DNA from 2 places in the Polaromonas sp. P1_F1 genome. Region 1 is predicted to be linked to the other one. Evidence: riboswitches for the same ligand, from Rfam matches in the RefSeq annotation. Region 1 holds a riboswitch; the other holds the start of a gene.
What was found. Region 1 has a riboswitch for glycine ahead of gcvT (glycine cleavage system aminomethyltransferase GcvT). Riboswitches for the same ligand answer to the same signal wherever they lie in the genome.

Region 1 (14,266 bases):
GGCATGCCGAAGCGCTGGGTGTTGCCGAGCACAATGTCGGCATCCCATTCACCGGGCGGGGCCAGCAGCGTGAGCGCCAGCAGATCGGCTGCGACGCACAGGGCCGCGCCGTCGACATGCGCCTGGCCGGCCAGCGGGCGCAGGTCATGGATGCTGCCTGTGGTGGCGGGGTATTGCGCCAGCACGCCGAAGTAATTGCCTTCGGCCATCAGCTGCGGCACCGTGACGGCGGCCGTGCTGACCTTGATTTCGATGCCCAGCGGTTTGGCGCGGGTTTGAATCACTTCAATCGTCTGCGGATGGCAGTCGCCCGCCACGATGAAGACATTGCTTTTGCTTTTTACACTGCGCTTGGCCAGCGTCATGGCTTCGGCGGCGGCGGTGGCTTCGTCGAGCATGGAGGCGTTGGCGATCGGCATGCCGGTCAGGTCGCAGACCATGGTCTGGAAGTTGATCAGCGCTTCCATGCGGCCCTGCGAGATCTCGGCCTGGTAAGGCGTGTAAGCCGTGTACCAGGCGGGGTTCTCGAGGATGTTGCGCAGGATCACGCCTGGCGTGTAGGTGCCGTAGTAGCCCTGGCCGATGAAATTCTTGAACACCTGGTTCTTGGCCGCGATGGCCTTGAGCTGCTTGAGCGCGGCAGCCTCTGTGACAGGCGCGGGGATCGCCATGGCCGTGCTGCGCGCAATCGAGCGCGGAACGATGCCTTCCACCAGCGCGCGGCGCGAAGCCGAGCCCACGATGCTGAGCATGTGTACTTCGTCGGCGTCATCGATGCCGATGTGGCGGGCGATGAATTCGGCGGGGTTTTCAAGGTCGCCCAGGGGCTTGGCGGTTTGCATCAACATGTCGGGTCCCGTGTCAGGCTTGGCAGCCAGGAGTCAGAAAAAAGAATCGGTCAGAAAATCAGGCAGCGAAAGCGGTGTAGCGGGTTTCGTCCATCAGCGCGTCAAGCTGCGTTGGGTCGGACAGCTTGACTTTGAAAAACCAGCCGGCGCCCATCGGGTCGCTGTTAGCGAGAGACGGGTCGTCTCTTAGGGCTTCGTTGATTTCGGTGACTTCGCCACTCAAGGGCATATACACGTCGGCCGCGGCCTTGACGGATTCGACAACACCGGCGGTTTCTTTCTGGGCGAAGGTGGTGCCGACAGCCGGCAGGTCCACAAACACCACATCGCCCAGCGCATCCTGCGCATGCACGGTGATGCCGACGGTGGCGACGTTGCCTTCAATCTTGACCCATTCGTGGTCTTCGGTGTATTTGACGGTCATGAGGTTCTCCAGGGGTTGAGTGGGGTGAATAAAACGGGGAGCTTGATCTGGTGCTTAACCGCGGTAGTAGCGGGCGGGAACGAAAGGCATGGCGACCACTTCCATGGGCACCGGCTTGCCGCGCACGATGGCGTTCACGCGTGTGCCTAGCGCAGCGAACTCAGGTTTGATGTAACCCATGGCGACGGGCTGGTTGATGGTGGGGCCCAACAAACCGCTGGTGACTTCGCCGATAGCCATGCCGTCGGTGCTTTGCAGTTCGGTGTGGTCGCGTACAGGAACGCGCTCCAGCGCCACCAGGCCGATACGCTTGCGGGTGAGTAGGGCGGGGTCTGCCAGTTGGGCCAGGATTTTGTCCGCACCCGGAAAGCCGCCGGCACGTGCGCCACCCGTGCGGCGGATCTTTTGCATGGCCCAGTTGAGGTTGGCCTCCACCGGCGTGGTGGTGGTGTCAATGTCGTTGCCATAGAGGCACAGGCCCGCTTCCAGCCGCAGCGAATTGCGCGCGCCCAGGCCGATGGGTTTGACTTCAGGTTGCGCGAGCAGCGCGCGTGCGAGTGCGTCAGCTTGCGAAGCAGGCACCGAGACTTCAAAGCCATCTTCACCGGTGTAGCCGCTGCGGGTGATGAAGCAGTCGCAGCCGGCCACGGTGAAGCGCCCGCCGGTCATGAACACCAGCTTTTCGACGCCTGGCGCCAGTCGCTGCAAGGCCGTGACGGCCTGCGGGCCCTGCAGTGCCATCAGAGCCATCTCGGGCATGGGGATGACTTCGCAGCGCGAACCGATTTTGGCCTGGATGTGCGCGATGTCGCCCGCCTTGCACGCACCGTTGACGATGACAAACAGGTCGCCGCCGTTCGCATAGTCACGGTTGAAGAACATCAGGTCGTCGATGATGCCGCCGTCGTCGTTCAACAGCAGGCCGTAGCGCTGCTTGCCGGCGGGCAGGTCGATCACATCAACGGGTATCAGGGATTCCAGCGCGACTGCGGCATCAGCACCCACCAGGCGTAGCTGGCCCATGTGGGACACGTCAAAAAGGCCGGCAGCCTGGCGTGTGTGGTGGTGTTCCGCCATCAGGCCCGCGGGGTACTGCACTGGCATCGAATAGCCCGCGAAAGGCACCATGCGCGCGCCAAGCTCCACATGCAGGTCATGCAGGGGCGTTTTCAACAAGGTTTCGGGGGCGGCGGAAGAGGTGGACGAATCGGACAAGGCATTCTCCAGGGGGCAAACACGGTCATGGCAAGAACTTGTTCTCAATCCATGGGCTGCCCCTGCTGTCCACTTTACCTGAGAGATTCACCCGGCGATGCAGGCTTGCTCCTTCGGTGGGCTGCCCGTGAAAGGCGGCCTCTCTCCAGTAGGGAACGCCTTGCCGCGTGGTGCGCCGCAGGGCGGTTGCCAGTCCTTTTGCCTGAGCGTTCAGTGCTACTCAAGGGGGGTGCCCCCCGGGTGCTCGTGCGCCTTCGGCGGTTTTCGCGAGGAAAACTCTCTCCTGACACCGCTGAGTGTAACGGAAGCCGCTGTCGGCTCGATCAGGCGGCCTGGTGCTGCGGCAGCAGCATGGCGATGCGCTCGCTGATGGAGTCGGCGCGCTCGTGGCCCGCGATTTTTTCGATTTCCTCGATCATTTCGCGCGAGGCGCTGAGCATGGTCTCGCGGTCTTTGGCATTGCGCAGCGCTTCGCGAAAGCGCTCGGCCATCTCCGGGTTGCGCCGGGCGAACATGCGTTCGCAGATGTCGAACAGGAACATCCGGGTTGTGGCAAGCGAGCGCTTGCCTTCAAATTGATCGGCAGAGACCTGAATGGCCTGGGTGGTTTCGGGGCTGGGAAAGTTCTGTAACTGCGCCGGCGTGAGTGTTTGGGCGGGTGCAGGCGCAGGGTTTTTTGCCGGCGCGGACGTCTTGCCGGGATGGGCTTCCAGAAAGCCGTCGCGCAAAAGGCGCAGGGCAATGGCTTCGCCGTCGCCCTCAAACAGCGGGCGGAAGTCCTGGGCCGACTTGCTGCCGTCGGCCATCAGCAGCAGGGTGCGCTCGCGCTGGCCTAGCGTTCTCACGCCGGGCTTGAGCTCGGCACGGGCACGGTCGGTTTTGTGAAGCTGCATGGATTTCATCCTGAAATGAAACCCCGAGCATGGCTGCTGAAAATGACAGCCTCGTGAATCCTGTCCGAAAAGCTATTTTGCGTAGACGAGATCCCGCAGAGCCAGCGACAGCTGCGGGACGTAAGTGACCACCATCAGGCAAGCCAGGATGACGAGCACAAAGGGGATCAGGTGCGTCACGATGCGGTCCAGCGATATCCTGGCGACGGTGCAGGCTGCAAACAGGTTCACGCCGAATGGCGGCGTGATCATGCCCAGCGCAAGGTTGACCACCATCACCAGCCCGAAGTGCACCGGGTCAATGCCGAAATGCACTGCCACTGGCGCCAGGATGGGCGCCAGCACGATGATGGCTGCGCTGGTTTCAATGAACATGCCGATGATGAATAGCGCCGCGTTGACGCCCAACAGGAAGAGGGCGGGCGACTGCAGCACGGCTTCCAGCCAGTGGCCTATGGCGTCCGGCACGCCGGCCCGGGTGATCAGGAAGGCGAACAACCCGGCATTGGCGATGATGAACATGATCACGGCACTGGAGAGCACCGATTTGCGCAGGATGACGTACAGGTCGGCCAGCTTGATCTCGCGGTAGATCACGATGCCCACGACCAGCGCATAAAACACCGCCACGGCAGAGGCTTCGGTCGGCGTGAAAATTCCGCCATAAATCCCGCCCAGAATAATCACCGGCATCAGCAATGCCCAGCCCGCCCGCCAGGTCGCCTTACCAAAGCTCAGGCGGCCGTCACCGTCCTGTTTGCCCCAGCCCTTCCAGCGGCAGTACAGGTGCACGAACAGCATCAATGCGCCGCCGATTAAAAGCCCCGGGCCGAAGCCGGCAATGAAGAGTTCGCCGATCGAGACCTCGGCGCTCACGCCATAAAGAATCATGGGGATGGACGGCGGAATAATCACCCCCAGTTCTGCGCTGGTGGCCTGCAGGGCCGCAGCGTAAGCGGTAGGGTAGCCGTGCTTGATGAGTGCCGGTATCAGGATGGCGCCTATGGCGAAAGTGGTGGCCACAGAGGAGCCGGACACTGCCGCAAAAATCATGCAAGTCAGCACGCAGGTCATGGGCAGACCGCCTTGCACGCCTCCCACAATGCTTTTGGCGAATTCGACCAGCCGGCGCGAGATGCCGCCGGTTTCCATCAGGTTGCCGGCCAGGATGAAGAAGGGAATGGCGGCCAGCGGAAACTTGTTGATCGAGGAGAACATCTCCTTGACTGAAATCAGCATGTTGGCGTTGGACGCCTGGATACCGAAGATGGACGCCAGGCCGATGGAAACGGCCACGGAAACGGTGAGTGCAAAGCACAGCACCATGGTCGAGATCATCACGGCGGTCATACCTGGCCCCCACGCTTTTCACTTCGTGTAATGCGCTGCCCCCCGAGGGGGCCGCTGCGCCTGCGGCCCGGCAAAGCCGGTTCCGCGGCCCCTGCTTGAATAAGGTGCAAGCCTGCTCGTGTCCTCATTGCGCTGTCTCCAGTTCATTGCGCTGTGGGTCAACCAGGTTGCCGATGATGCCGATCACGCAGAACATGCCGCCGATCGGCATGGCCACATAACCCCAGAACATGGAAATGGATTCAAGGCCGGCCATGGACTGCACACGCCCGCGAAGGGAATAGTCCCAGCCCCACCAGACGATGACTGCGACGAGGGCCAGAGCGGCGATGCAGACCAGCCAGTCCAGCACCCGCCGGATGCGGGGTGGGCTCCAGCGGTAGAGCACATCCACGCTGACCATGGCGCCCTGGCGGAAAGCCATGGGAATTCCCATAAAGACCATCCAGATCAGGCTGAGGCGGATCAGAATTTCACTCCACTCTGCAGGCTGCTCGAAGACAAAACGCGTCAGGATCTGGAACACACCGAGCCCCGATGCGATGACCAGCATCACGCAGGCCACCAGCATGGAGAAGCCGGTGGTCCACCGTTCAAGTTGGAGAAAAGCTTGTTTCATGGATGCGCCGATACATGAGGAGAATTGAGAATTGCAATGAAAACGCCCGCAGACCAATGGTGGCGGGCGTAAGCGGCTACAAAAAAAGTAGCAAAATAGTTGCGGTACGGTTTACTTGTAGTTCCTGATCGCGTCGATGTTGGCTTTGCCGAACTGCTTTTCAAATTCAGCGTTGACCGGCGCCAGCGTTGCCACGAACTTCGCCTTGTCGACGTTTTCGATCACGGTCATGCCTTTGCTGCGCAGCTCGGCTACACCGTTGGCATCGTCCTGGTCCACGCGGGCCCGGTTCGCCTTGGTCGCTTCCTTGGCGGCATCAACGAAGGCTGTCTTGTCGGCAGCGCTGAGCTTGTCGAAGGCCGCTTTGTTCATCAAGAAAATGCAAGGTGAGTAAACGTGGCCGGTCAGTGAAAGGTGCTTTTGCACCTGGTCGAACTTGGCGGACATGATCACAGACAGGGGATTTTCCTGGCCGTCGACCGTGCCTTGCTGCAGCGCCGTGAATACTTCGGGAAAAGCCATGGGCGTGGTGATGATGCCCAGGCCTTTGTACGCAGCGATATGCACCGGATTTTCCATGGTGCGCATCTTCAGTCCCTTCAGGTCCTCCGGAACTTTCACGTCCCGCTTGCTGTTGGTCATGTGCCGAAAACCGTTTTCGGCCCAGGCCAGCGCCTTGAAGCCCTTGGCATCGAATTTGGTCAGGAGATTCTGGCCGATGGGGCCGTCCAGCACGGCGCGCGCGTGCGCCTTGTCCCGGAACAGGAAGGGAACGTCGAGGATCTTGGTCTCGGGGACAAAATTGGGTACGGGGCCGGTGGAGGAGAAGGCCAGCTCCTGGGTGCCCAGCTGCACGGCCTCGATGGATTCGCGTTCGCCGCCCAGGGCCCCGTTGTAGAAGGTCTGGACTTTGTAGCGGCCTGCTGTGCGTTTCTCGACTTCTTTGGCAAAAGTGTCGATGGCAATGCCCTGATGCGAATTCTGGGCCGTGGAAATGCTGATTTTCATGGTGGTCTGTGCATTTGCAGACGCCATGAATCCCGCTGCGAGCGTCATACCGATAATCAGTTTTGAAAGCTTCATGTTGTTTGTCTCCGTTGAGTGATCGGGCCGGGAATTTTGTGGACGACTGGGGCCGGTTCTGCATCAGGATTTTCCGACCATAAGCACACGCATTATTGCCGCGATGCATCTGCGGTCGTGCGCGGGTTTTCGCTTAAGTACGCCGCGATGATGCTTTCAAAATCACTGTCAGGCAGCAGGCCCAGCGACCGCGCGCGTGCTGCGTCGATATCGGCGGGCCAGTTGCCCACGATTCTTGCGATGACAGGGTCGTACACCCAGTCGATCAGTCCCGCCGCATCTTTGCCGGCCACCCGGGCCAACGCCTGCGCCATTTCGCCGACCGTTGTCTTGAGGGCCGGCAGGTTGACGGCTGTGCGGGCGCCCCATTCGGTGTCGGTAGCCTCTGAAGCACGAATCAATCCCTCCACCGTACGTCCGGGCGACGCAAGAGCCACGGCCGTTTCGGGAGGAACAGGGCACTGTGCCCTCGTTCCCGCAAGGGGTTCCCGAATAATGCCGCTGAGAAAGCTCGATGCCGCACCGTTGGGTTTTCCGGGCCGCACGCTCACCGTCATCAGACGCACATTGCGCCCGCGTATGAAGCCCTTGCGCGCGTAATCAGCCACCAGTTGTTCACCGATAAATTTCTGGATGCCGTAGCTGTTCTGCGGTGTGGGCAGCGTTCTGTCATCGATGACCGCCGGGAGTGGTTGCTCGGGTGAATTGCCAAACACTGCAAGCGAACTGGCGAATACGACGGTGGGCGATGTATTCAGGGCACGGCACGCCTGCAGCAGCGCACGCGTAGCATCGACATTGCTGCGCATGCCAAGGTCGAAATCCGCTTCGCATTCACCGCTGACTGCCGCCGCCAGATGGAATATCAGCGTGTCTTTTTCTGTCACCACGAGTGCTTGCGGATGACCGTCTTCCAGCAGCCGGCTCAGATCGCCGGTGATGGTTCGAATGCGGTTGTCCGCGGCCAGCGCGGCCGGCGGCGCCACCCTGTCAACCAGTGTCACCGTCCGGATGGTTTGCGGTGCGCTGCCCGCAAGAGCCAATTGCCCCGCGTCCAGAAGTTGCCGGGCCAGCCTGGCCCCGAGAAATCCGGCGCCGCCGGTGATGACGATATTCATGGGTATGTTGTCTCTATCTTTTTGTTGGTTACTCGCCGGCATGCCCGCGCCGGTCCGATTGCCTGCGGTACGTGAGGCAGTTTAGTTCGAAAGAGGAGTCGTTCCATGCAGCCGCCAGATGGTGCTGATTTGGAAGAGGCTCGGAGAAAAGTATCGTGCAACTCCGGCGGCACGGTTTCTGCTCCGACGTTCGAGCCGTTCAGGATTCGCCGCGGCGGCAGAGTCACTGATTGGGGCGCCAGGACGCCGCCAGTGATGAGCGGCTTGGCGCCCGAATGAAATGGGCCGCTGGCTCGAGCCCCGATCCTTCAGGCTGCTACCACGGGCTTCGGATTGGTTTTCGGCTTGCCCGGCACAGTTCCCAGCAGCCACAGATTCAGGCCTGCGTGCCGGCTGATAAGCAGCGCGGATACGACGGGGCCAGCAATCCCGGCGGCGAGTCCCAGCGTCATCAGGACATAGGTGTCCGTGATACCCAATTTCCTGAAGGCGATACGGCTCGCTGCCGTAAAAAAAACATGCAGCAGGTAAATCGCAAATGAGAAGGATCCAATGTAGGCCAGGGGCGCGAAACTCCAGCCACTCCGCAAAAGAAGAAAGGCGCTTGAGACGCCGAGCGCCAGTGCGGCCACAGAACTTCCCTGCTCGGAAAATTGCGGAAAAAGCATGGCCCCGGTAGCGGCGCAAATAAATACGGCCGCCGCCACAAGCCGGGCCGTTGGCGTCCCGATGTCAAATCGTTTGCAGGCAAGCCCGGCCAGGAAAAAAGGCAGAAGGTAAACAGCGCCGCGGGCGGCGAAATAGTTGGGTGGGCTGAAGTAGTCAAACAGCACCGTGCTGAGCGCCCAGGCCACTGCAAATCCGGTCGCAGTAGAAAGTGCGTTGAGGTGTTCCAGCAGCAGAACAACCAGGAAGACAATAAAAAGCGCTTCAAGAAACCAGAAGTGCCCCACGGGCTCAATGTGCAACAGCCACCACTGGTTGACCGATGAGTTGGCGCCTGGCGTGAAGGCCTGCACGACGGCAAAAATAGTTCCCACCGTAATCAGGGGGAGCAGCAGCCGCCGGACCTTGCCTTTAATGAATTCAGCAGCATTGCCTTCATAGGGGCGAAATGCATACACATAGCCTGAGATGAAAGAGAAGAGCGGCATGCGGATATAGGCCAGCCCTTCATTGAACATCTGCAACCAGTGCCCCTCCGGAACCTTCAGGCCCACTGAGGGCGTATCCCCTACCACATGAAACAGAACCAGCAAGATGCAGGCGATGCCTCTTACCGTATCCACTTCCATGCTGCGCTTCATTTTCTTACCGGTCATCAGCCTTGCGTTCCTCTTCTTGTTTCTTTGCTGTTTTGCTCGCTGCAACTGCGTGCACAAATTATGTGCGCAGCGTAGTCAATAGCAGCCACGGCCGTGCGCCAAAAGAAAGCAAACTGTTGCAAGCCGTATCGTTTTGCGAAGCAACTGCCATCAAGCGCACAGCTGTTACGTAGTTGCAACCAATACGCGCGGGGTCTGACATCTCAATTGCATGCCTGCCACCCTACACTGAGTCGTCTTGTTCCTACATCAACTGTGCCGTCTTTGGTATTGCGACTTATACCAAGCTAGACGATTCTCAGTGGGTCCCTTCTGCCACGCCTGCACACGCAGGCAGGGGGCAGAACAAAACACAGGAAGTGATATCAAGGCATGAAATCTCACGCTCCGCTTTTCAGCGAAGATCCTGCGCACTATACGGCGCTGATAACGCAGGCTACGGCCATCACCCGGCACGCCGACCTGCTCGAATGGTTGCGCGGTGACGTCCAGTATTCCCTTCCACATGACATCCTGATGGTGGGCTGGGGCGACTTTCAGGAAGGTGCTATCCAGCACGACATTCTTTCTGAATTGCCTGGCGTACGTTCTTATGCAGCCGGTACAGACGGCGTGCCCTTTTTGCTTGGCCGGCTTCATGACCACTGGGTGGCGGCCGGCGGGCAGCCCTGCCTCCTCAATTTCAGCCAGTTCGAATATTTGCTGGGCAATGCGAGCTTGCCGGGCTCCTTCACCCGTACCCTGGCGGGTATGCGCTCGGTGCTCGTTCACGCGATGCATGACGAAAGGGCGCACCAGGACTGTCTGTATGCGTTTTTCCGTGCAGATGAGATTCCCAGGGAGTCTGGGCTGAAGGCCATGAGGATGCTGATGCCTGCCATTGATAACGCGCTGCGGCAGATGGCGCTGTTGCCACAGCAGCACCCGCAAGCCGCCGTTACGGTACGCAACGGAGCCGACGACGCGTCCGGCCTGAGCGAACGTGAAACGCAAATCATGGCCTGGGTCGCCATGGGCAAAACCAATGCCGAGATCGGAACCATCCTCAACATCAGTGGCTATACGGTGAAGAATCACATGCAGCGCATATTCCAGAAGCTCAACGTATTTAACCGGGCCCAGGCTGTCTCCAGGATTACGCGGGTGAGCTTGCATGGATGATGTCAATCCGCTCAATTCAGCCTCGGCATGGCTTAACCGGCGCGAACCCCGCTCCATGGGGTTGGGTCGAAGTCATCTTTTCACCGCAGTGGAGGCCGCGCTGGACCCTCTGGTTCTGGTGTTCTCGCTCTGGGGACTGGCTTTGTTCTTTGAAGGGTCGGTGCGTCCTGCCTATCTAATTTTGTCGGTCATCGTGTTTTCGCTGACGTTTCCCGGTACCTCCCAATTGCGTTTGCCCGTGTGGAAGGTGTTCTCAAAGATTGCATTTCACTGGATATGGATTGCCGGCTTGTTGCTGCTGACGGGTTTTGCCACCGAATATTTCTATAAATTTTCCATGACGGTACTGGTTAACTGGCTATGGGTCGCGCCGGTTGCCCAGGCGGGTGCGCATGTGGCTCTGCGTGCTGCCGCTCCGCAGTTGCTGAAATTGCAGGGGGCGGTTCGGGGTGCTGTCATCGTCGGTATGAACGAGCAGGGCGTTTCTCTGGCCCGGCACATCACAGGTTCGGCGTATTCGGGCATTGATTTGAAGGGTTTTTTCGACGACCGCGGGGAAGACCGCAGGGAGTCACAGGATGACTACCAACTGGTGGGAAAAATTGACGACCTTCCGGCTTACGTCAAGCAGCACCGTATCCAGTTTATTTATCTGTCCTTGCCCATGGCATCGCGGCCGCGCATCCTGCAGGTGCTTGATGGCCTGAAGGACACCACAGCGTCGATTTATTTTGTCCCCGACATGTTCATTACCGACCTGATACAGGGCCGCAGCGATTCGGTCTGCGGGGTCACGGTGATATCTGTCTGCGATACGCCGTTCCGGGGTGTCAGCGGCGTACTGAAGCGGGCCAGCGACATCGCGCTGTCACTGCTGATCCTGTTGCTGATTTTTCCGGTCATGCTGGTGATCGGGATCATGGTCAAGCTTGACTCTCCGGGGCCTGTCATTTTCAAGCAGCGGCGCTATGGCTTGGACGGTGAGCAGATTCTGGTCTACAAGTTCCGGTCCATGGCTGTTACCGAGGACGGTGGCACGATTCAACAGGCTCGCAAGAATGACATGCGGATCACCCGCCTGGGCGCTTTTCTGCGCAAAACCTCGCTCGACGAATTACCGCAATTCATCAACGTATTGCAAGGGCGCATGAGCATCGTCGGCCCGCGACCGCACGCCGTGGCACACAACGAGATGTATCGCTCTCTCATCAAGGGCTACATGGTTCGCCACAAGGTCAGGCCCGGCATTACCGGCTGGGCTCAGGTGAATGGGCAGCGCGGCGAAACCGACACGCTCGACAAGATGCAGTCGCGTATCGATTGCGACCTGGATTACCTGCGCAACTGGTCGCTGCAGCTCGATTTTTTCATCATTCTGAAAACGATCCGCCTGGTCTTCAAGGACAGTGCGGCTTACTAAAAGCAAAAAAAGGACAGCTGATGCCTCACCGCGACCTCCTTCCCATTCCGCTCTTGTTGCTGAGCCTGTTTCCGTTGGCGGTGCATGCCGATGAGCTTGACACCCTTCAGTTCAAGGCCGGGCAATCCGTCACGCACGACAGCAATGTCTTCCGGTTGTCCGATACAGCGAATGCCCAGGCATTGATAGGAACCACGGACCGCGCGGACACAGTTTCGGTGACGACAGCAGGTTTTAAGATAAACAAGCCTTTCGGGCTTCAGAGATTTGAGCTCGACGCTGGGGTCGAAGACCATCATTACAGCCGCTTTTCCAATCTTGATTTCACCGCGGTGAATTACGCCGCCGCCTGGCGCTGGAGTTTTACGCCGGCCTTGCATGGCAACCTGACCTCCGACCGGCGGGAATTTGTCGACAACACGGCCGACGTCCAGAACTCAGGTCAACTCAATCGCCGGACCAACCGCTCGACCGTGTTTGATGCGGAATACGAGCTCGATGGTGCGTGGCGGCTGGTTGGCGGACTTTTCGAACGCACCAGCACCAGCAGCCAGCCCTTCACCTTTGAAGGCGACTCACGAATTCGGGGAGCCGAGGGCGGCGTACGCTATGTCTTCCCCTCGAACACTTCCATGGCTTATCGCTATAAGCGGGGCAACGGTGACTATCCGGGCCGGGTGCCGTCGCCAACGTTTGCGGGGAGCTTTACGGATACTGAGCATGAGGTTCGGCTGGACTGGGCGCCGACCGGAAAAACCACCCTGCGGGCGCGCTTGTCCCACCTCGACCGCGAGCACGATGGATTGGCTGCGCGGGATTTTTCGGGTTTTACCGGCCAGCTTGATGCGACCTGGAACATCACGGCAAAGACAAGCCTTGCCGGAGGCCTGGTGCGGGAACTGGGCAGCTATCAGACTTCTACAGCCAGCTATTACGAAGGCTATCGCTTCTTTATCGCGCCGACCTGGAAGCCCAGCGAGAAGACGGCCGTTCACCTGCGCTATGACCACGGCGCACGCGACTTCCGGGGGCCTTTGCCGGGCTTTGCCGCAACGGACCGCCACGACACCAGCAATCTGGTTTCCCTGGCACTTGAGTGGCAGGCGCTGCGTGCCCTCAAATTGATAGCTTCAGTGCAGCGCGACAGGCGCAAATCCACTGAGCCGGGTTTTGACTACACCAGCAATGCCTTTGGTCTTTCAGCACAAGCGAGCTTTTGATGGAATCCTTCAACCAACCCCGCTTTCAGGCGCCGGCGTGGCCCCAGCCTGCGGCGTCCTTTACAGACATTTTGCTTTCCGAAAAGGCGACAACAAGATGAAATTCATGATTCGTAACTTTCCTCCGGTCTTATTGGCCTTGCTTCTGGCGATGACGGTTCCCGCGTTCGCCCAGCCGGCCGCATCAAGTCAGTCTGCTGCAGTGACAGCTCCGGTTGCGCCCGTTGCACCGGCTGCTGCCGGTGCTGCGGCTGTGCCGACCAACCAGGACTATCGCCTGGGCGCCGGCGATTCCATTGGCGTGCAGGTGTACCAGAGTCCGGATCTCTCGGTCGACGCACGGGTATCTGAAAGCGGCGTGATCAGCTATCCCCTGATTGGCAGCGTTCAGCTGGGTGGCCTGACGATTGGAGAGGCCGAGAAGAAAATTGCAGATGCCTTGCGCACCGGCGGTTTCGTTAAGGTACCGCAGGTCAACATCGTCCTGCGGCAGGTACGGGGCAATCAGGTCGCCGTGCTGGGGCAGGTAAGCCGCCCGGGCCGTTTCCCCCTGGAAACATTCAACACCCGTGTCAGCGACATGCTGGCTGCTGCCGGCGGTGTGACCCCTACGGGTGACGATGTACTGATCCTGACCGGCCAGCGTGAGGGTAAGCCGTTTCGGAAAGTGATTGATATTCCGGCACTCTTTCTGAACGAGAAATCAGATGAAGACATTGTGCTGGCGGGCGGAGACACGCTGTATGTCAACAAGGCGCCGATGTTTTATATCTACGGCGAGGCACAGCGCCCCGGACCGTACCGCATCGAGCGGGGCATGACCGTGATGCAGGCGCTTGCCCAGGGCGGCGGACCCACGGTGCGCGGCAGTGAAAACCGGCTGCGCCTGCATCGCCGCGACGCGGCGGGGAAGGTCGTGGAAACAACCCCCCGGCTCACCGACCCCGTTCGCGCCGAGGATGTGATCTATGTTCGTGAAAGCCTCTTTTAAATCATGACACTCCATCAATTCCTGCTGATCCTGCGGGCCCGTTATCGGGTTGTTGTGCTCGTCATGCTGGTGGCCATATTGGCCGCGCTGGCCGTTAGCCTCGCGCTTCCCCGCAAGTACACCGCCCAGGCCGCCGTACTGGTTGACGTGCGTTCACCTGATCCGGTTGCCGGCGGCGCGGCCTTGCCCGGCCTGGTCGCACCCAGCTACATGGCGACACAGGTGGACATCATCGGCGGTGACCGTGTGGCCCAGCGCGTGGTGAAAATGCTCAAGCTGGATGAAGATCCGCGCACCAAAGCCCGTTGGCTTGAGGCCACCGATGGACGCGGGTCGCTGGAGAGCTGGCTGGCTGAGTCCCTGCAGAAGGGACTGGATGTACGGCCCGCGCGCGAAAGCAACGTGATCAACATCACCTACAAGGGCAGCGATCCGGATGTCGCCGCCACTACGGCCAATACTTTTGCCCAGGCCTATCTCGATACCAATCTGTCGCTAAAGACGGAACCTGCCAAGATCTACGCCGAATGGTTTGATGATCAGACCAAGGCATCTCGCGCGAAACTTGAGGAGGCTCAGGCGCGCCTGTCGGAGTACCA
Region 2 (14,266 bases), on a different contig from region 1:
TGTCCAACAAAACCGCGGAATAGCATGGCCTTGGGTTTCTGAAATTCTTCGTGAGAAACAGCAGATTACATCAACCCCACTAGAAAAAAGCACGCAGGGAGATTGAATTCGACAAAGTCGCCGACGATCTGGGCGCGCCTACATCGCCCATCGCTCCGATGTAAAGGCAAAATGCCACACATGAACTCCCTATCCGGCATCCGCATCCTAGACCTCTCCCGCGTACTCGCAGGCCCCTGGTGTACCCAGACCCTGGCCGACCTGGGCGCCGATGTCATCAAGATTGAACGCCCCGGCACGGGCGACGACACGCGCACCTGGGGCCCCCCGTTTTTGAAGGATTCGCAGGGCGCGGATACCGAGGCGGCGTATTACCTGGGCACGAACCGCAACAAGCGCTCTGTCACCTGTGACATCGCGCAGCCTGCGGGCCAGGCGCTGGTGCGTGAGCTGGCCGCGCATTGCGACGTGTTTGTCGAGAACTTCAAGGTGGGCGACATGGCGCGCTATGGGCTGGACTATGCGTCGCTCAAAGCCATCAATCCGCGCCTCGTGTATTGCTCAGTCACGGGCTTTGGCCAGAACGGGCCTTATGCCGACCGTGCGGGGTATGACTACGCGATCCAGGGCATGGGCGGGCTGATGAGTGTGACCGGCGAGCGCGACGACCTGGGGGGCGGGCCGCAGAAGGTGGGTGTGGCGGTGGCGGACTTGATGACGGGCATGTATGCGACGGTGGCGATACTGGCCGCGCTGCGCCATGCCGAGAAAACCGGCGAGGGCCAGCAGGTCGACATGGCGCTGCTGGACACGCAAGTGGCCATGTTGGCCAATCTGGGCGCCAACTATTTAGTCAGCGGCAAGGCGCCGGGCCGGGCGGGCAATGCGCATCAGAACATCGTGCCTTACCAGGTGTTTGAAGTGGCACCGGCCGCAGACGGAACCAAGGACCATTTGATTCTGGCGGTGGGCAATGACTCGCAGTATGCGAAGTTTTGCGCCGTGGCCAACATTCCGGAGCTGGCGACCAACCCGCTTTTTGCGAAGAACCGCGACCGCGTGCAGAACCGCGGCCAACTGGTGCCGATTCTGGAAGCGGTGATGAAAACGCGCAGCAAGGCCGACTGGCTGGGTGCGCTGGAGGCGGCAAAAGTGCCTTGCGGCGCCATCAACAGCCTGGCAGAGGTGTTTGCAGACCCGCAGATCGAGGCGCGCAAGATGGTGACCGAGTGGAAGCATCCGGTGAAGGATGATTTGAAGCTGGTCTCCAGCCCTATCCGCATGAGCGCGACGCCGGTGCGCACCGACCTGCCGCCGCCACTGCTGGGCCAGCATACCGAAGAGGTGCTGCGCAGTGTGCTGAACTATTCGGACGCCCAGCTATCTGAACTGAAGAGTGGCAAGATCATTTGATGCAGCAACCTTTAACAAGGAGGTGACGCAATGAAACACAATTTCGTTCTGGTCCACGGCGCGTGGCATGGCGGCTGGTGCTGGCGGCGCGTGGCGCAGGCGCTGCAGCTGGACCACCACAAGGTGTTCACGCCGACACTGACCGGCCTGGGCGAGCGCGCCCATTTGCTTTCACCCACGATCAACCTCGACACGCACATCAACGACGTGATCAACCTGATCGAGGCGGAAGAGCTGCATGAGGTGACGCTCGCGGTGCATTCCTATGCCGGCATGATCGGCACGGCTGTCACTGACCGCATGCCCGACCGCATCAAGCATCTGGTGTATGTGGATGCGGTGGTGCCCAAACCCGGCGAGAGCTGGAGCAGCACACAGGCCAGCGCCACGCAGCAGCAGCGCATGGCGGCGGCGCAGGCTTCACCCAGCTTCAGCTTTCCGGCGCCCGACCCGGAGGTGTTCGGCCTGCACGATGCCGACCGCGAATGGGTCAAGCGCCGACAGACGCCGCACCCCGGCAACACCTACCAGGCACCGCTGCACTTTGACATGCAGCGCGTAGCCGCCGTGCCGCGCACTTTCGTCAACTGCACGCAGCCCGCCCTAGCCACCATCGAACCCAGCCGGCTGCGCGTGAAAGACCCGAAATTCTGGGACGGCGCGTGGCTGCCGAATTCGCGCGTGGTGGAAATCAAAACCGGCCATGACCCCATGATCAGCGAGCCCGCTGCGCTGACAAAGATTTTGCTGGAAAGCGCTGAATGAGCCCGATGGGCCGCCGCCAGTTCACAGCCATGCTGGCAGCCGGGCTGGTCGTGCCCCAGCTCGCGCTGGCCAAAGACACGGCCTTGCCTGTGCCTGCATCTTTGCCGGCGGCCGCTGGAATCGCCTTCGCCAAAAATGAACCACTCGTGCTGTTGGTCAGCCTGCCCGGCTGCCCATTCTGCGAGCTGGTGCGGCGCAACTACCTGCTGCCAGGGCAACGCGATGGCAACCTGCACGCCTGGCAGCTCAACATCAGCGACCGCACGACACCGTTGACCGGCTTTGACGGCCAGGTGACGACAGCCGCCGCCCAGGTTGCGGCATGGAAGGCCGGCTTCACCCCCACAGTGCTGTTTCTGGGCCCGGCCGGGCAAGACCTGGCGGAACGGCTGGTCGGCCTGGCATCTACCGACTTTTACGGCGCCTACCTGGAAGAGCGGCTGGCACAGGCGCGCAAAGCTGTGCTGGCGCTCAGGTGAATGAAATGCGGGCCGCCAAATTCGCAGGCGTGGGGTTTTCTGCTTGCTATTGTTTTGGTAGCTGCTCGCGCCCGTTCTTATTGGGCTGAAGGCCTTTTTCATGCTCAAAAACGCCCTAAAAATGGCCCCACAAACGATTCTGGCGTGCCGCGCAGCGTTTTTCGCCCCCGCACAACCATCTGCCAGCCGTCACCCGCATGACTGACGAGGAATCGCTGCTCGCCGCTATCTATGAAGAAGTGGTCTTGCAGGCCTATAACCCGGCCTGGCCCCTGCAGTTTGTGGCTGAGCGGGACCGCCTGCTTGCGCTCTCCCCTCAGCTGCCGGCCCGCCTGATCGACATCCAGCACATCGGCAGCACAGCCGTGCCCGGCCTGGCGGCCAAACCGGTGATCGACATGCTGGCCGGTGTGGAATCCATGGCGGCGGCCGAGGCGCTTTCGGCGCCGCTGTGCGCCAACGGTTACACGACCTCCGCTGAATTCAACGCCTCGCTGACCGACCGTAAGTGGTTCATGCGCTGGGCGCGCGGGCGGCGCACGCATCACTTGCATCTGGTGGTGCACGGCGGCGAGGTGTGGGCGCAGCGCCTGCGTTTTCGCGACGCCCTGCGTTCGGACCCTGCGCTGGCGGCGCGCTATGCCGCGCTCAAGGCGGAACTGGCGGCACGGCACCCGGGTGACCGCGAGGCTTATACCGATGCCAAAGCCGCGTTTGTGCAGGCGGCCAGCGAAGGCTGAGCCTCCCTGCTTCCTACTATTAAGCCGCTGAATCAACCCGCTAGACCTGTACTGAACGCCCTATTCACGCTTGGCAAAACAGGCTTCGGTGGTAAATTCAAACCCGTTCAAGCAGGAGAGCGCTGCCCCAAAGGCAGCCACCGAAGGCGCAAACTTCCATAATCGCTCAGGTCCCGTACTGCCCGGAACACACAGCCGTCTGGAGAGACGCCGCACGCAAGGTGCAGCGCACCGAAGGAGCAAAGCCGAAGCTTGTCATCGACATAAAAGCACCGGCTGAATCTCTCAGGTAACAAGGACAGTGGAAGCGGCCGCAAGCATGTGATGGCTTGGCGGTTGCCACGTTTCTTTTTTGATTCAAGCAACCCCAAGGTACCGCAGCACTTGCGCAACTGCAATGTTCTGCTTGAATGAAAAGGAATCGCCATGAAAGTCATGGTTTTGGGGGCTGGTGTCACGGGTATCACCACGGCCTGGTATTTGGCGCAACGCGGCCATGAGGTGACGGTGGTGGAGCGCCGCAACGCGGCCGCGATGGAAACCAGCTTTGCCAATGGCGGGCAAATATCCGTGAGCCACGCGGAGCCCTGGGCCAACCCGGGTGCGCCGCTGAAAGTATTGCAATGGCTGGCGCGTGAAGACGCACCGCTGCTCTTCAGGTTGCGCGCCGATGTGAACCAGTGGCTGTGGGGGCTGGAGTTTTTGCGCAACTGCACGCCGGCGCGCACGGCACAAAACATCAAGCAGATCGTGAACCTGGGCATGTACAGCCGTGGCGCGCTGCAAAAACTGCGCGCCGAGCTGGGCCTGCTGTACAACGCGCAGACCAAAGGCATCCTGCACTTCTACACCAGCCAGGCCGAGTACGACGCGGCGCAGGAGCCCGCGCGCATCATGCGCGAGCACGGCTGCGAACTCAACATGAAGACGGCCGACGAGTGTGTGGCGATTGAGCCCGCGCTGGCGCAATGCCGCGGCAGCATCGTGGGCGGCAGCATGACGCCCAGCGATGAGTCAGGCGACGCCCGCGCGTTTACCGCCGCGCTGGCTATGCGCTGCGAGCAGGCGGGTGTGAAATTTTTGTACAACACGACGGTGCTGGGCCTGGACGCCGCGCAGGGGCGGCTGAACGGCGTGCAGGTGGCGATGGGCAGCGGCGAGGCCGGTGGCAAGGTCGAGATGCTGAAAGCCGACGCGTATGTGATGTGCCTGGGCGCCTTCAGCGCGCAGTGGGCCAAGGTGCTGGGGCAAAGCCTGCGCATCTACCCGGCCAAGGGTTACTCGGTCACCTTGCCCGTGATCAACGAGGCGGCGTCGTACCAGGTGAGCCTGACGGATGACGAGTACAAGCTGGTGTTCTCGCGTTTTGGCAACCGCTTGCGCATTGCCGGCACGGCCGAGCTCAACGGCTACAACACCGAGCTGAACCTGGTGCGCTGCAACGCCATCGTGCGCCGTGTGAAGCAGCTCTTTCCCGAGATGACGGATGGCGAGGGCGCGCAGTTCTGGACGGGCCTGCGGCCGGCCACGCCGAGCAATGTGCCTTACATCGGCAAAAGCAAGGCCTCCAATGTCTTCCTCAACACGGGCCACGGCACGCTGGGCTGGACGCATGCCTGCGGCTCGGGCGCGGCGATTGCGGACATCGTGAGCGGGCGCGTGCCGGAAGTCGACTTTGCGTTTACCGGCATGCCGGCGCCGGGGCGTGTGATGGCATTGCCGGGGATGGCGAAGGCCTGAACCCGCGCCGCCGCAAGCGCCCGCGAGAAGAGACGCGCAAGTTTGGGCGTCTCACCCTTTTCTGCTCAAAACCGCCAGCCAAGCCCCACACCCAACAACACCGGGTCGGCCTTGAACGTGCCGATATTGGCGCCACCCGCAGACACGTCGGTGCGGATGTAGACCTTCTTCAGGTCGAAGTTCAGGGACAGCTGCTTGCCGAGGGGAATGTCCACACCGACCTGCAACGCCGGGCCCCAGCTGCTGCGTTTGATGTCCACGCCAGCCGGCAGGCTGACCGCACTGAAGCGGGTGTAGTTGACGCCCGCGCCGACATAGGGCTTGAAGGCGCCCGCACCCAGCGAGTCGAAGTGGTATTGCGCCATCAGCGTGGGCGGCAGGTGCTTGAAGCTGCCGATGGCGGTGCCGCGGGACGACAGCGTGTGCTTTTGCGGAACCGTCAGCACCAGCTCGACTGCGAAGTTGGGGTTGAGGAAATAGCTGATGTCGAACTCCGGCATCCACTTGTTGTTGATGGCCAGCCCGAGGCCGGTGCTGTCACCGTTGGCGCTGTCCAGGTGGACGGCGCGCGCTCGGACCAGCCAGGGGCCTTCAGCGGTTTGGGCAAAAGCGGCACCCGACAAAAGGGTGCAGAGGGCAGCGGCGGCAATGATTTGCTTTTTCATGGGTAAGTAACAGAAGAGACGGGAACATTCCCGTCATTGATTGGAGCCGTACGGCCCGTTGGGCGGCTTGATCTGGCGCAAATGCGGCCCAGCCGTCAACGCAATCAGCGCAAACCTTGCGGCAGCTCAAATAGGGGTAGCGCCTTCGGTGGCTGGCGGGCGCCCGGATCCTGCGTGTCGGCGCGCACTACCTCCGCGGTCACGACCAACAACACCTGCAGCATCTGCACGGACACGGTAATATCGCCCTCCGTTCATCAGCCGCTTGCCGCCATGACATCACCCGCCACCACGCCCCCCGACGGTCTTCCCACCTACAGGCTCCTTACCGGCCCGGATGACGCGAGCTTTTGCCGCCGGGTGAGTGAGGTGCTTGCCATGGGTTACGAGCTTTACGGCTCGCCGGCGGCGACCTTCAATGGCGAGAACGTGATCGTGGCGCAGGCGGTGCTGTGGCCTTCGCTGCGCAAGGCCGGCTGATGAGCCCTGCGCTGCCCCTGAACCCCGCAACGCTCCAGGCCATGGCGGATTTTCCGCGCCAGCTGGAGCAGTTCTACGACGCGATTCCTGAAAGCCACAAGCGCTGGACGCCGCCGTCGTGGGAAGGCATTCCGAGCGAAAACTTCACGGCCCTCGCGCAGATCTGCCACATCAGGGACATCGAGATTGACGGCTATCACGTGCGGTTTCAGCGCACCTTGTCAGAGGCCAGCCCCGTGCTGGAATCACTGGACGGCTACGTGCTGGAAAAGCAACGCGACTACGCGGCCGCTGATGCGCAAGAGGCCATCGCGGCGTTTCGGGCAGCGCGCACCCGGACGATGGCCATGCTGTCGGGCATCACGCCCGGGCAACTTGGCCGTACGGCGGAATTCGAAGGTTACGGCGCACTCACGTTGCGCAGCCTGGTGCATTACCTGTGCAGCCACGACCAGCAGCACCTGGCCGGGCTGCAATGGCTGCTCGGGAAAATCGACGCCTCGCTCGCCGCTTGAGGCGTCCGCCGCCCCCCCCCCCCCCGCCGCACAGCACGCGCGTATCCTGAGGCGCAGTATTCGCCGCCGCCCAGGCGCTTACAGGTTGCCAGCGCCATCTTTTCAATGAAAAAACAACAGCCTCTGAAGCAGATACGCTGATTTATGTCACGAAGGTATTCATTCGAATGTAACAAAAAGTTCGTTTTGATGCACCGTCATGCACACTGATTGGGCTGGGAACGCGGTTTGTGCGGCCAAGGGCACACAAACCGGCATTCCTGCGTATCGGTTTCATAGACAACTGGAGTGATCAAGATGAAGTTTTATCTGCGCCATGCCGCAATATTGGCCAGCGCCGCTTGCGCCCTGGGTTCAGCAACAGCCCAGACCGACGAGGCAAAGCCTGCACGCAAGGCGAAAGCTGCGGCTGCTACCCCCGCGCCCGAAAAATATTCCGGCCCACGCGAAAAAATGGTCGTGGCCATGCCCAAGACCTATGGCAAGAGCGAAACCATGGCCTTGTGGGGCGACTACTTCAGCCACCTGTCACGCTGCGGAAACATCGACCTGCAAAACGCGCAAGGCGAATCGATGGACAAGACCAGCAACATCGACATCCTCGGTGAAAAAGAGCTGATTGAAGGTATCTCGGCCGGCAAGGTCCAGCTGGCACAGGTCAACCCCGGCCTGGCTGCGCAGTTGGTCACCGCCGGCCAGCCGGCGCCGTTTGGCGTTCCGGGCAACAAGGCCACGGGCCTGCGCAACTCCTACAAACTGATTCTGATCACCCGCATCGACAGCCCGTACAGGGAACCGAAGGACCTGATTGGCAAGAAAATCGCGCACACCACACCCACCTCCAACTCGGGCAACCTCGCGCCGCGCGCGCTGTTCCCGGCGCTGGGCCTGACGCCGGACAAGGACTACGAAGTCGTGTTCTCCAACGGCCACGAGCGCTCCGTCACGGGCGTGATGCATGGTTTTTATCCGGCCGCAGCTGTGGCCAGCGATTTGTACCAGCGCATGGTCGTCAAGGGTGACGTCAAGGGCTCGAGCATTCGCACGATCTGGGAAAGCCCGCCCTTCATGACGGAAACCTGGACCATGAGCAAGGACGTTTCGCCCGAACTGCAGGCACGCGTGAAGAAATGCTCGTTCAGCTACAGCTTCTCGCCCACACTGAAAAAGCAGCTGCCCGGCAACGACACATTCCTGCCCATCAACTTTGATCGCGATTTCGCGACGGTGATGCAGGTCTACCGCGCCAGTCAAAAGAAGTAAGGCCCCCACGGTCGCTCACTTCGTGTAGCTCCCTGCCCCCCGAGGGGGCCGCCCGCCTGCGGTCTGGCAAAGCCGAAAAATTGGTGCACCCCTATCGGGCTCACTGCGTGTAGCCCTTTTCCCCTTGCAGGGGACGGTGCCTGCGGCCCGGCAAAGCCGGTTCCACGGCATCCGCTGGCGTGAAGAGTCCAATGGCGTAACTAACAGGGGTATTCCACCAGCGGGGGCCGAGGGTCCGGCTTCGCCGGCCCCAGGCGCCGCCCCCTCGAGGGGGGAACAGGCTACACGCCAGTGAGCCTGGACGGGGGTGGATCTATTTCAGGCGCTTAGAGGTGGGTGAACCGTCCCCCACAGGCTTTCATCGAGCACCCGCTGCAGGGTGCGGATCAACTGCTCGTTGGAAGTGTGTGCCTTCACTAGTACCGCTTCTGCGCGCTGGCTTTGCTTCGGCTCCACATCGTGCGCAGAAAACACGACCACTGGCGGCACGATGTCCAGTGCTTCAATGGTGTCCAGCAGCCCCCAGCCCGAGCCGTCTTTCAACGTCAGGTCGAGCAGCACCAGGTCGTAGCGGCGGCGCGCAAGCTGGTCGCGTGCCTCGCGCAGCGTGGCGGCAAATTCGAAGGTGGCAAAGTCCTGGGCAATGGCGGCGGCAATGCGCTGTATGTCGAGGTCGTCCTCGACATGCAGAATGCGCGGCCGGCCTTCGGCCATGTTACCGATGGCACGGTGCAAACTGAGGATCAGGAGGTTCTCGTCGATGGGTTTTTCCAGCCATGTTGAAACCGCCAGCGGCTGGGTATTGAACTCGAGCTCGCCTTCTTCAGCATTTGCTGAAACCACCACGATCGGCAGGTCTTTCGTCGCCTCTTCGCGGCGCAGTGCCCGGATCAGGCTGATGCCGTCCTGGTCGGGCAGGTTCAGGTCGACCGTCATGGCAGCGTAGGGCATCAGCATGACTTGCTCCAGCGCCTGCCCTGCGCTGTGCACCATGTCCGAGTCAAAGCCGCCTTTATCAAGCATCAGGTTGATCAGGCGGGCAATGTCGGGATCGTCTTCGCAGACCAGGATGAGCGGCCTGGTCGCTGCGCCGGACCTGATGCTGGTCTGAATCGGCGCCGGCACCGCCTCGGGCAGCTCAAAGAAGAAAACAGTTCCGACGCCGGTTTCCGTCGTGAACCCGATTTGGCCGCCCATCCGCTCCACGATGGCACGCGAGATGTTCAGGCCCAGGCCCGTACCACCCATTTTTCGGGTGTCCGATGTGTCGGCTTGCGAGAATTTCTGAAAGATGCGCTTTCGGAACTCTTCGGGAATGCCGGGGCCGCTGTCGGCGACTTCCACCCGGACCCTGCCGCTCTTGCACAGCAGCCGGACTTCCACACGGGACTGGGCCGGCGCGAATTTCACGGCGTTGGACAACAGGTTGGTAATGACCTGGGTCAGCCTGTCGCTGTCGACGCTGACCCTTACCGCTTCTGCCGGGGCATCCAGAACCAGCTTGACGTTGTGCTGGCCTGCGAAGCCTTCGTTGGCCGTCAGGGCTTGCGTCAGCAAAGGTTGCAGTTCCATCTGCTGGAAGTCAAACCGCATTTTTCCGGATTCGATTTTTTCGCTGTCAAGAATGTCGTTGATCAACCTGATGAGCCGTTCGCAATTGTTGGTAGCGATGCCGACCAGGTTTTTGGCCATGGCCGGCAGCTCACCGGCCACGCCGCCGGCGATCAGGCCCAGTGAGCCGCGAATGGAGGTCAGCGGGGTGCGCAACTCATGACTGACGGTAGAGACAAACTCACTCTTCATGCGGTCAATGCGCTTGAGTTCGGTCACATCGGTGCCCAGCGAGAAGAAGCCGACAACCTTGCCTTCGTCCTCGTTTTCGCCGTAACGTGGAAAGTACTGCATGACGTAGTCGCGCAGCTGGCCATCCGACGTGGCCTGCGTGCGGTCGTATTGCGCCGCGTAACCAGCGAGCGCCTCTTCAATCTTGCCCCGCTCTTTTTCGTGGAGCTCGTCGCCCATCAGCTCACGCATGGTCTTGCCGTGGATCTGGCCGTGCTTCAGGCCAAGAACTTCTTCGTAGGCAAGGTTATGGAACTGAAAGCGCTGTTCGGCGTCGATATAGGCAATCAAGGCGGGCACGCTGTCCGTGATCTGGCGCAGTTGTGATTCGCTGTCATGCAAGGCGCGGGTGCGCTCCTGCACGGCCTCCTCCAGGCCGCTCACCTGCGCTGCCGCCTGCTGCGCCAGCTCCCATTTGGTGGTCAGCATTCTTGCCAGCTGGCTGACTTCAACCGGATCAAACGGTTTTTTCAGAATCAGGAGGCGATCCCGGGCCTCCAGCCGCGCGAACACATCTTCCCAGGCGTGGTCGGAGTAGGCGGTGCAGATGACGATCTGTACCTTTGGATCAACGCGCCAGAGCCGTTCGATGGTCTCCACACCATCCCAGCCCGGCGGCATGCGCATGTCCACAAAGGCCATGGCATAAGGCCGCCCGGCCCGAACGGATGCCTCGACCTTGTCCAGACCCTCACGTCCCTGGTAGGCCGAGTCCAGCTCAAAGCCATCATCGGACACCGGTGCGGCGTCGCCAAACAACAGGGCTTCGGCATCGTCCAGGTCATGCGCAACCGGCCTGGACGCAAGAATTTTCCGGAAGTCTTCGTGGATGGACGGCATGTCGTCGATCAGCAAAATGCGCCGGTTCTGCAGTTGAGTCATGGCTGGCTCCTGTGTTTTTTCGCATCAGCCGGGCTTTCATCGGGCGAGTGTTGCCGCACAGGCGATGGTATGGTGAAGAAAAATGTGGCACCTTGCCCCACCACCCCTTCGGCCCAGATACGACCGCCGTGACGGGAAATGATCCGGTGAGCGCTTGCCAGCCCGATTCCCATCCCTGCAAACTCACCCGGTGAATGCAGGCGCTGGAAGGTCCCGAACAATTTGTCCGCGTACGTCATGTCAAACCCGACGCCGTTATCACGGACAAAATAAACTGTACTTTCGTTGTCGGGGTGCTGCGCCCCAACCCAGATCTCGGGGGCAGTGGCATGGACGGTGAACTTCCATGCATTGGAAATAAGGTTTTCCATTACCTGGCACAGCAACGCGGAGTCACCCACAGCGACAAGGTTGGGCGTTATGTGGACTTTCACATCCCGCGCGGTATTGCGTTTCTGGCAGTCACCGCGCACGCGCTCGGCTATTGCCGTGAGGTCGACTGTCTCGATCTTCAGGTTGGTACGGGACACCTGGGCCAGCAGCAGAAGGCCATCCGTGAGCTCACCCATTTGCCTGACTCCCTCGCGTATCCGGCTCAGGTAATGCCTCGCGCGTTCCGCCGCATCACCGCTGACGGCCTTTTGCAGCAAATGGCTGAAGCCGTCAATCGAGTTCAGGGGAGAGCGCAAGTCATGCGCGAGCGAATACGAGAAGGCTTCGAGTTCCTTGTTGGACTGGCGCAAAGCCGCTTCGGTTGCCCTGAGATCCTGCACGGTATCTTCCAGGCTGCTCACCTGTGCTGCCGCGCGCCGCGCCAGCTCCCATTTGGCGGTCAGTGTTCTCGCGAGCTGGCTGACTTCGATCATGTCGAATGGCTTTTTGAGCACCAGCAGGCGGTCCTGCACGTCCAGCCGCGCCAGCACATTTTCCCAAGGGTGGTCGGAGTAGGCTGTGCAGATCACGATCTGCACATGCGGATCAACACGCCAAAGCCGCTCGATGGTCTCCACCCCGTCCCAGCCCGGCGGCATGCGCATGTCCACAAAAGCCATGGCATAGGGCCGCCCGGCCCGGATGGATTCCTCCACCTTGGCCACACCTTCGGCGCCCTGATAAGCGGAGTCCAGTTCAAAATCACCGTAGGAAATCTGCGTGACCTCACCAAACAACTCGGTTTCGGCAACGTCCAGATCACGCGCCACCGGTTTCGCCGCGAGGATTTTGCGAAAGTCCTCATGGATCGACAGCATGTCGTCGATCAGCAGGATGCGCTGGTTCTGTAGCTGCGTCATGATTTGGTCTGCGCGATATCCATTGGCAGCTCCAGTGTGAAGGTGGCCCCCAGACCCGGCCCGTCGCTGTGAGCGGAAAGTGTCCCGCCCATCTGGCTGACCGCCAGCGCGCAACTGTGCAAACCAAAGCCGTGGCCTGTTTTGCGCGTCGTAAATCCGTGCGAGAAAATCCGCGTGAGGTTTTCCGCCGGTATCCCCTCTCCCTTATCCATGACAGAGACCCGCAAGGTCGACTCGCCAACAGGCTCCACCCGCAATGTGATCTGGTGCGATGCGGCCGACATACCCGCCATGGCATTTTTGGCGTTGCTGATCAGGTTCACGAGAATCTGCAGCACCCGGGAACGGTCCAGCAGCGCTTCTGGCACCTGCGCGAACTCCTTCACCACAGTGACCCCGTGGCGCGCCAGTGAGACACCGTTCATTCGCAGGGCGTCCTCCACCAGGTCACAGATCTGCACCGGTTCAACAATGCTGCTCCCGCCTGCGTACGATTGCTGGGTGGCAACGACGTCCTTGATGTGGTCGATGCTTCTGGTGAGGAGTTCCAGCTCCTTGAGCATGCCCTGCTGCTCCTGCACCAGGGTCTGGGAGATCCCATTCAAATAGCCGGGCAGTATCTTGCCTTTCTCGTCGTGAACCAGAAAGTGGGCAAGGTCCGCGGCGTGCTCGTTCATCAGCTGCACGCCCCGGGAAAGCCCCTGCACCCTTGATTTGTGCAAGGTGCTGCCGATGAGGTCGGCCGAGACGTTGACGCTGTTGAGGATGTTGCCCACGTTGTGCAGCACATTGGTGGCGATCTCTGCCATGCCCGCCTGGCGCGCCGCGGTCATCAGCTCGCTTTGCGCCTGGCGCAGCTCCTGTGTCCGTTCCTGCACGCGCTGTTCAAGGTGCTCATTGGCCGCCTGGAGTTCCGTGTTGACGCGCCGGATCACGGCATGGCTGCGCAACACGTGAAGGGCTGCATACAGCAGCAGGGCCACCAGCACCGCAGAGAAAATCAGCAGGTAGCGGCCGTAGCGCTCGCCCTCCACCCCCGCGCGCTGCTGCTCGATCGTTGATGCATCGTTGGCCGCATCGAGCAATTTGGCGGTCGGTGCCGAAGAAATACCCGCGAGAAGTTCATTGACTGTTTTTTGTTCGCGCAGGATGGTCTGGACATGCGCGCGGAAGATCCCCAGCCTGTCGGAAATGCCCGGCGGAGTATGGCGCAGCTTGCCGTCAAGCCGGCCCAGTTCCTCTTCTATCTCGGCACCCTTTTCGTCGGTCGGGCTCTGGCTGTACAGCATGCTCGCGAGCAGCAGCCTGCTGACGTCAGACGAAATCTGCCGGAGCGCCAGCTCTGTGGTACCGCGGCCGGGCCCGAGCGACTGCTGGACATCTTCCGCTGCGGTGGGAAGAAAGGCCAGCGAGTTTCGCAGCACGGAGTTGTGCGACTTGAATTGCTCGATCAGGACGGCTTTGTCCTGCACGGCGCGTTCCAGCGACGCGAGCTTGTCCACCTGCCCGGATGCATCGTGCTTGTGGGCGTCGGTACCCGACTCGAGTTGTTCCATGAGCCGGGCCATCTCGCCCTGGTTATCGGCCAGCGCATCGTAGTGCGTGTTGATCCCGATCCTGGACTTCAGCACATCCAGCTCCCATTGCGCGTCCAGCTGCTTCAGGTGACGCAGCACGGCCATATCCTCAAAGTAGTGCGACTCGTCGAAGCTTTGGGTTTTGCTATACAGGAACACCAGGATGAACAGCAGCACGGCGGTGACCGCCGCCATAGGCGCCAGGGCAAGTTGATTCTTTTTTTTCACGGTTTGAAGTCCCGTTCGCCGGTGAGCGTATTGAGGAACTTGACGATGGATTCCTTGTCTTCCCTGGAGGCAACGCGTCCGAGCTGGTACCTGAACATGACATCGACGGCATCTTCCAGTGTCTTGGCCGAGGCATCGTGAAAATACGGCGCCGTCAGCGCGATGTTGCGCAGGCTCGGTACCTTGAAGACGTGCTTGTCGCTTTCCACCTTCGTGACGAGGTACCGGCCAAGATCGGCCTCCGTCGGGTTGCCACGCTTTGCGAAGTAGTCGCCCATGACGCCGAATTTCTGGAACATGTTGCCGCCCACGTTGACGCCCTGGTGGCAGGCGACGCACCCGTACTGCTTGAACTTGGCGTAGCCGACCTTCTCCGCGTCGGTAA

Region 2: linked by a shared signal. The riboswitch ahead of AC1DZE_RS06040 (D-amino acid dehydrogenase) and the one ahead of gcvT (glycine cleavage system aminomethyltransferase GcvT) in region 1 are both predicted to bind glycine.

What each region holds. Positions count from the first base shown of each region.
Region 1 is NZ_JBFUBJ010000002.1:2,325-16,590, forward strand. It holds gene gcvP (aminomethyl-transferring glycine dehydrogenase) at 1-848, opposite strand, end outside; gene gcvH (glycine cleavage system protein GcvH) at 907-1,272, opposite strand; gene gcvT (glycine cleavage system aminomethyltransferase GcvT) at 1,327-2,487, opposite strand; glycine riboswitch at 2,543-2,646, opposite strand; glycine riboswitch at 2,668-2,783, opposite strand; gene AC1DZE_RS06190 (hypothetical protein) at 2,811-3,380, opposite strand; gene AC1DZE_RS06195 (TRAP transporter large permease) at 3,453-4,730, opposite strand; gene AC1DZE_RS06200 (TRAP transporter small permease) at 4,855-5,349, opposite strand; gene AC1DZE_RS06205 (TRAP transporter substrate-binding protein) at 5,461-6,432, opposite strand; gene denD (D-erythronate dehydrogenase) at 6,525-7,550, opposite strand; gene AC1DZE_RS06215 (acyltransferase family protein) at 7,859-8,872, opposite strand; gene epsA (XrtB/PEP-CTERM-associated transcriptional regulator EpsA) at 9,248-10,036, shown strand; gene AC1DZE_RS06225 (undecaprenyl-phosphate glucose phosphotransferase) at 10,029-11,456, shown strand; gene epsL (XrtB/PEP-CTERM-associated polysaccharide biosynthesis outer membrane protein EpsL) at 11,537-12,676, shown strand; gene epsE (polysaccharide export protein EpsE) at 12,648-13,667, shown strand; gene epsF (chain length determinant protein EpsF) at 13,671-14,266, shown strand, end outside.
Region 2 is NZ_JBFUBJ010000001.1:1,247,332-1,261,597, forward strand. It holds gene AC1DZE_RS06020 (CaiB/BaiF CoA transferase family protein) at 181-1,413, shown strand; gene AC1DZE_RS06025 (alpha/beta fold hydrolase) at 1,444-2,178, shown strand; gene AC1DZE_RS06030 (thioredoxin domain-containing protein) at 2,175-2,657, shown strand; gene AC1DZE_RS06035 (GrpB family protein) at 2,855-3,397, shown strand; glycine riboswitch at 3,500-3,588, shown strand; gene AC1DZE_RS06040 (D-amino acid dehydrogenase) at 3,824-5,137, shown strand; gene AC1DZE_RS06045 (OmpW/AlkL family protein) at 5,203-5,802, opposite strand; gene AC1DZE_RS06050 (DUF1737 domain-containing protein) at 6,076-6,282, shown strand; gene AC1DZE_RS06055 (DinB family protein) at 6,282-6,797, shown strand; gene phnD (phosphate/phosphite/phosphonate ABC transporter substrate-binding protein) at 7,095-8,060, shown strand; gene AC1DZE_RS06065 (response regulator) at 8,379-10,784, opposite strand; gene AC1DZE_RS06070 (sensor histidine kinase) at 10,781-12,076, opposite strand; gene AC1DZE_RS06075 (DAHL domain-containing protein) at 12,073-13,881, opposite strand; gene AC1DZE_RS06080 (cytochrome-c peroxidase) at 13,878-14,266, opposite strand, start outside.